Regions from separate parts of the Paraburkholderia sp. SIMBA_027 genome, predicted to be linked through region 2. Evidence: predicted binding sites of a transcription regulator. Region 2 holds the regulator's gene; the other holds the start of a gene.
What was found. The regulator FliA, encoded in region 2, starts transcription of late flagellar genes. The targets are predictions, from matches to a motif close to CTAAAGTTTNNNNNNNNNNNGCCGNTA.
Positions count from the first base shown of each region.

Region 1: motA (flagellar motor stator protein MotA) is a predicted target of FliA. The motif match lies at 1,903-1,929, and genes of this name have one in related genera.

Region 1 covers NZ_JAWRWY010000006.1:451,602-455,005, reverse strand. The annotation lists gene motB (flagellar motor protein MotB) at 1-966, opposite strand, end outside; gene motA (flagellar motor stator protein MotA) at 980-1,840, opposite strand; gene flhC (flagellar transcriptional regulator FlhC) at 2,158-2,679, opposite strand; gene flhD (flagellar transcriptional regulator FlhD) at 2,981-3,298, opposite strand.
Region 2 covers NZ_JAWRWY010000021.1:16,372-19,775, reverse strand. The annotation lists gene flgM (flagellar biosynthesis anti-sigma factor FlgM) at 1-216, shown strand, start outside; gene SB764_RS31915 (flagella synthesis protein FlgN) at 259-705, shown strand; gene SB764_RS31910 (RNA polymerase sigma factor FliA) at 911-1,642, opposite strand; partial or broken gene SB764_RS31905 (MinD/ParA family protein) at 2,033-2,815, opposite strand; gene flhF (flagellar biosynthesis protein FlhF) at 2,808-3,404, opposite strand, start outside.

The sequences.
Region 1 (3,404 bases), on a different contig from region 2:
CGACATCAGCGCGCCCGCAGACAGCGCCTTGCCGGAGCCCGCCGCGTCGTCGGACAGCGTGGTCGTGGTCGAGTCGTCGTGCATCAACGCCTCTTCCGACTTCTTGTTCAACACGATGATGCTGATGCGCCGGTTCTCGGGATCGAGCGGATCGGCCTTGTTCAGGTTCTGCGTCGACGCAAGACCCAGCACGCGCAGCACCTTCGCCTCGTCCATGCCGCCCGCGATCAGCTCGCGGCGCGACGCGTTCGCGCGGTCCGCCGACAGTTCCCAGTTGCTATAGCCCTTCTCGCCGCCCGCGTACGGCACGGCGTCGGTGTGGCCTTGCACGACGATGCGGTTGGGCACGTCGTTGAGCGTCTTGCCGATCGCCTGCAGGATGTCGCGCATGTACGGCTCGACCACGTCGCGCGCCGTCGCGAACATCGGCCGCTTCTGCGAGTCGACGATCTCGATGCGCAGGCCCTGCAGCGTCGAATCGATGCGGATCTGCTGCTTGAACTGGCGCAGCACCGGATTCGCCTCGATCGCCGCCATCAGCTTCACTTGCAGATCGTGCAGGCGCACCTGTTCCTGGCGCTCGAGCGAGCCTTGCTGCGTCTTCGAAGCTTCGTCGTCGTTGTGCTTGACCGTGCTGCGGTCGGTGCGCGCGGTCATGCCGTCGCTGCGGCGCGTGACGCCGTCGTCCTGCGAGGAGATGTCGCGCCCGCCGCCCTTCACGATCGACGAGTCTTCCGCGCTGCGATCGCCGCCCCACAGCGTGACCTTGAGCGGCTGGTTGAAGTAGTCGGCAATGCCCTTCAACTGCACCGTCGAGGCCGAGCTGAGCAGCCACATCAGCAGGAAGAACGCCATCATCGCGGTCATGAAGTCCGCGTAGGCCAGCTTCCATGCACCGCCGTGGTGGCCGCCCTTTTTCGGGGCGACGCGCTTCACGACAATGGCGCGGTCCTTGTTGTTGCTCATCGGGCCGCCCGCCTTATTTCGCCTTGACGCGGCGCACGTGTTCTTCCAGTTCGGAGAACGACGGGCGCTCGGTCGAGAACAGCACCTTGCGGCCGAATTCCACGGCGATCGCCGGCGCGTAGCCGTTCAGGCTCGCGAGAATCGTCACCTTGATGCACTGGAACATCTTGGTCGACTCGGTCACGCGCTGCTCGGCGAGCGAGGCGAGCGGGCCGATCAGACCGTACGAAAGCAGAATGCCGAGGAAGGTGCCGACGAGCGCCTGGGCGATCATCTCGCCGAGCACCGCGGGCGGCTTGTCGGCCGACGCCATCGTGTGCACCACGCCCATCACCGCCGCCACGATACCGAACGCCGGCATCGCGTCGCCCACCTTCGAGAGCGCGTGCGCGGGCGCTTCGCCTTCGGCGTGATGCGTTTCGATTTCCTCGTCCATGAGGCTTTCGATCTCGAAAGCATTCATGTTGCCGCCGACCATCAGACGCAGGTAATCGCTCAGGAATTCGACGATGTGCTTGTCGGCCAGGATCTTCGGGTACTGCGTGAAGATCGGGCTCTTCTGCGGATCGTCGATATCCGCTTCGAGCGTGAGCGTCCCTTCCTTGCGCGCCTTCGCGAGCAGGACATAGAGCAGCGCGAGCAGCTCCATGTAGACGTCCTTGTTGTACTTCGCGCCCTTGAAGAGCGTCGGAAGGACGCCGAGCGTGGCCTTGATGGTCTTGATGCCGTTGCCGAGAATGAACGCGCCGACGCCCGCACCGGCGATCATCAGCACTTCCACGGGCTGCATGAGCGCGCCGAGATGGCCGCCCTCCATCGCATAGCCGCCGAAGACCGACAACAACGTCACGAGTGTTCCCACGATAATCAGCACTGCCGGACCCTCACTGGAAGAATGCGCCGCGGACCGTCATTGGCCCGCGCCCTTAGTTGGGTTTACGGCACCAGTGCGAAAAACTTTGGGATTGGATCCGCACGCGACCCTCGCAGACGCAAACGCTGGAGGGCCGGATCGCCGGAGCGCGCCGCGCGGCGCGGGCGGCGAGGGGCAATCCGGCGCAAGGCGGCGGGGTGAAAGGCGCGGTGAAAAGCAGGACGCAAACCGCGACGGTGCCGGACGTGGCGTACAGCGGCAATCTGTCGCCCTTTCTGGATGCGCGGGATCGGGCCGAAGCACGCGCGCACCCGCACTCAGGAAGCGTGAACCGCTTCGGCGTTGCGGCGCGTGCGCCCTGCGCGCGAAGGCGGCTGGCACAGTCCGCAGACGAAGCTGCGTTGCGGATCGTGGGCGTGCGCGACGAAACGGCCGCCGCAGCGCGAGCACGACGTCAGCTGCAACAGACCGGAGGCGAAGTAGCGCACCAGCGTCCAGGCGCGCGTCAGGCTCAGCGCGGGCTCTTCGTCGTGCAGACGCATGTGTTCGAGATAGAGCCGGTAGCTCTTCACGATCGCGCGCACGGTGTCGCAGCGTCCCTGTCCGCTCATGAACAGAAACGTGTTGTAGAACAGCGAGGAATGCACGTTGGGCTGCCACGTCATGAACCAGTCGGTCGAGAACGGCAGCATGCCCTTGGGCGGCGATTCGCCCTTCACTTCCTTGTAAAGACGGATCAGGCGGTCGCGCGACAGCGAGGTTTCCGCTTCGAGCATCTGCAGGCGTGCACCGAGTTCGATCATTTCGATCGCCAGTGCGATTTCCTTGACCTCGAGCACGACACTGCGCGGCGCGCCGCGGCTTGCGCCCTTAGTGGTGCCCTTCGCCGCGCCCTTCGTCGCGGGTTGGGTGGACGGCTTCGCCGCGGGTGTGCCGCTGTCCTGCAGGGTGTCGCCGGTGCTGATGTTCGTATCCGCGGAACCGGCCGCGGAATCCAGCAGTGCGCAGGGCGCAGCCTGAGAGACCGCGCCTGCCGCGGCATGCGTCGCCGTTAGTGTCGCCATAGACCCCCGAATGGATCACGCGTGGATCCTGGATGGGCGCGGCGCCAGCGGGCCGCGAGGTAAGCCGGGCGGCAGGTCAGTTGACCTGCTCGACGCCCTGGCCGGCCATGAGGATGGCGGAATGCGTTTGCGCGGCTTTGCCCTTGTCGGCGAGTGCGCCAAGGATGGCGTGATCGTCGAAGCGGAAGCGGCACAGCAGTTGATTCGATGCGGCGAGGCGCACCGTCTGCGCGAAGGTGAGATTGGCCAGCACGTCGGCCAGCTGCTCCGAGATGCCCATACGGAACATGCCCGTCGGCCGGTCTTCGCGCAACAGACGTTGCGCGAGCAACAGGTACGACAGATTCACTTCCTTGATCTCGCTGAGCATGTCGCTTTGCGTCGTCGCGCTCATGGATACCCCCGAATTCGAAACGTAGCGGCTGGTCAGGCCTGGTGCGGAAACGTTTGCTCGTTCGACGCAGCGCGGACAGCGCAAGGCGAGGCGAACGGCCCGTTTA
Region 2 (3,404 bases):
AGCACTCCCGGAGACGCCAACGTGAGCCTTTCCTCGCTGTCCTCGACGCTGCGTTCGGCGCCGTCGAGCGATAGCGCCGACATCGACATGGATCACGTCCAGTCGATCAAGGACGCTATCAAGAACGGCACGCTGCAGATCGACACCGGCAAGATCGCCGATGGGATCCTCGACACGGCGCGCGGTCTGATCAAGCAGCCGGCAACGGGCAACTGATCGCCTTCGCCGGCCCGCAATCCGCTTTGACTGGTGGTACCGATGAAAGACGACCTGCTCGCCACACTGATCGACGAACACGCCGCTGTTGAGGCTTTCGCGTCGCTGCTCGCCTTCGAAGAGAAGGCGCTCACCTCGGCCGACGGCATGGATTCGCTGCCGCAGATCGTCGAGCAGAAGTCGACGCTCACGCAGCGCCTGGCCGGGCTCGAAAAGGTGCGCGACGCGCAGCTGGCCGGTCTCGGTCTGCCGGGCGGCCGCAAGGGCATCGAACTGGCCTGCGACGGCGACACGCGTCTCACGGGTCAATGGGCGCTGCTCAAGGGTTCGACCGAGCGCGCGCGACGCCAGAATCTCACCATCGGCATGATGATCCGCACGCGCATGGAACATAACCGCCGTGCGCTGGCGATCCTGCGCGGCGAGACCAATACCGGCGCGACGATGCTGTACGGTCCCGACGGCCGTTTGCCCGCGTTCGGGTTGTAAAACGGGTTGTGAAGCGGGCTGTGAGCCGGGATTAAAGCGCGCCGCACAACGCCGCGCAGCGACAAAAAAAGCCGAAGCGGATTGCTTCGGCTTTTTTGTTTTGCGCTTCGCGCGCGTCGCGAACGCCATCGGCGCAGTCGAGCGCCCATAAAAAAACCGGAGCGCTTGCGCACTCCGGCTCTTCTCGCCCCGAACCCGCCGCCGCTTAATTCTCGGTGCCGGCCCAGGACATCTCGCGCAGACGCGTACGCAGACGCGCCACCGCCTGGCTGTGCAACTGGCACACGCGCGACTCGCTCACTTCCATCACCGCGCCGATCTCGCGCAGGTTCATGCCGCGCTCGTAGTAGAGCGACATGAGCAGCTTCTCGCGCTCGGGCAGGCGTTCGATCGCTTCGACGAGCGCGCCGCGCAGGCTGTCGTCGAGCAGCGCCGAGAGCGGATCCGAATGATCGACGCAATAGCGGTCGAGGAACGGCTCGTCCTCGGCGGAACGGTCGAAGTCTTCGTAGTAGATCAGCTGGCTGCCATGCAGGTCCTGCAGCATCGACTGATACTCGTCGAGCGGCATGCTCAGATGGTCGGCGATCTCGGTTTCACTCGCCGAGCGTCCGAGCCGCTGCTCCACCTGATGCACGGCGCTCTCCACCTCGCGCGAGGTGCGGCGCAGGCTGCGCGGCAGCCAGTCGTTGCTGCGCAGCTCGTCGAGCATCGCCCCGCGGATGCGCTGGCTCGCGTAGGTCTCGAACTGCGCGCCCTGGTCTTCCTTGTAGCGGTTGGCCGCATCCATCAGACCGATCATGCCGGCCTGGATGAGGTCGTCCAGATCCACGCTCGCAGGCATTTTCGCCACGAGCTGCAGACCCAGACGCCTGACCAGCGGCGCGTATTTCGCGAGGACATCGGCCTGCGAAATTTTTCCTTGAGCGTTATACATCATGCTCTCCTGCTTCTCTTTTCCCTTGCTGCGCCTGCCGTCCGCCGCACGTCATGCGTGCTGCGGCGCGGGGCGCTGCACGGGCGGGTCCGCCCGCCATCCGGCGTGGGCCGGCGCGGGCGCGGATGGGACGCCTGTGACGGTCGAAACGAATGATTCAGTTTGTGCTGCATGTGCTGCGTGCGCCGAGACGGCGGCGGCGGCCACGCCGGCAGGCGCGGTCTCGACGATCGGCGCGCGCGGCACGTTGGCGTGGCTCGCGGCCGCGGCGTTCATCTGCCCGGCCGAAGCCGCTGCGGCCGCGCTCGCGCGCGCCGCCTTGACTTCGGCATCCGACGACGCCACCGCTTCGGCGAAATCCGCCGCATTGGACGAGCGCGCGGACAGCGCCGGGCGCATCGGCCAATGCGGCAGTTCGGCGGCCACATGGCGGAAATCCCGCGCGGCGGCCGTCGAAGGGAAGGCGTCGACGATGCAGCGCGACAGTTGCACCGCACGCGGCATGTGCGGGTCGGCGGCCACGCACCCGGCGTTCTCGAGCGAGACCGTCAGGTAGCGGCTGGCGACGCCCGCGAGGTTGTCGAACGCGGCGTGCGCGTCGGTCGCGCTCGCCACGTGGTTCGCGAGCACGCGGAACTGGCCAATCGCGTGCGCGAAATGCAGCCGTTTCATGCACGCGTAGGCGTCGGTGATCGCCTGCGCGGCGACGCGCATGACGATCAGCACGTCGTGCGCGTGCATCGCGAGCGGCGACAGTGCGCCGTCGGCGTCGAGCTGGGCGTCGATGAGGACGATGTCAGCCGGGCCGGTCAGCACCTTGTTCAGTTGCGCGCTGGTGTACTGCGAGCGATGCTCGCGCGAGACGGCCAGCACGCGAAAGCCGAGCGCGTGACGCCCAGCGGCTTCGTCGAGCCCCATCTCGCCGCGCATCACCGCCGCGAAGTTGCCCGCGCCGCGAATGCCGCCGAGCAGCGCGCTCACCGAGCGCGGCCCGAGACATTCGTCGATGACGAGCACGTCCTTGCCATGGCCGGTCAGCGCCGCCGCCAGATTGATCACGGCGGTCGTGCGTCCCGGCGCGCCGGGGCCGCCTGTCACCGCGATCACGCGCGAGCCTTCTCGCGCAAGCAGACGCCGCAGGCCTTCGGCCTGATCGATCACGAACTTATCCAAACCGGACCTCGGGTGCTTGCGCGTTCGAACGATTCGACAGCGCGGAGAGCAATGCAGGAATGTCGTCCTCGTGCGGCACGAACGGCGAGCGGTCGCGCGGCACGCAGAACGCGCTGCGAATCAGGAAGCGGCGCGTGGCCACGTACAGGTTCTCGGGCACCTTCTGGCCGGTCGAGACGTAGTGCACCGGCAGCTTGTAGCGCAGGACCGTGTCGAGCGTGCTGCCGAGGTTGGTCGCCTCGTCGAGCTTGGTGAGGATGCAGCCGGTGAGCGGCGAGTTGTCCGGACCGCTCTGGTAGGCCTGCACGACTTCGTTGAGCGTGTCGCCGTGGTTGGTCGCCGAGAGCAGCAGAAGGCGCCGCACCGGACGGCCCGCGCCGCAGAGCATGGCGATCTGGTCGGCCACGGCGCGGTCGCGCTGGCTCATGCCGATCGTGTCGATCAGCACGATGTGCTTGTTCTTGAGTTCGGTGAGCGCGAGTTGCAGATCCGCGCCGTCGCGCACCGCGTGCACGGACACACCGAGGATCTTGCCGAAGATGCGCAGTTGCTCGTGGCCGCCGATCCGGTAGCTGTCGGTCGTGAGCAG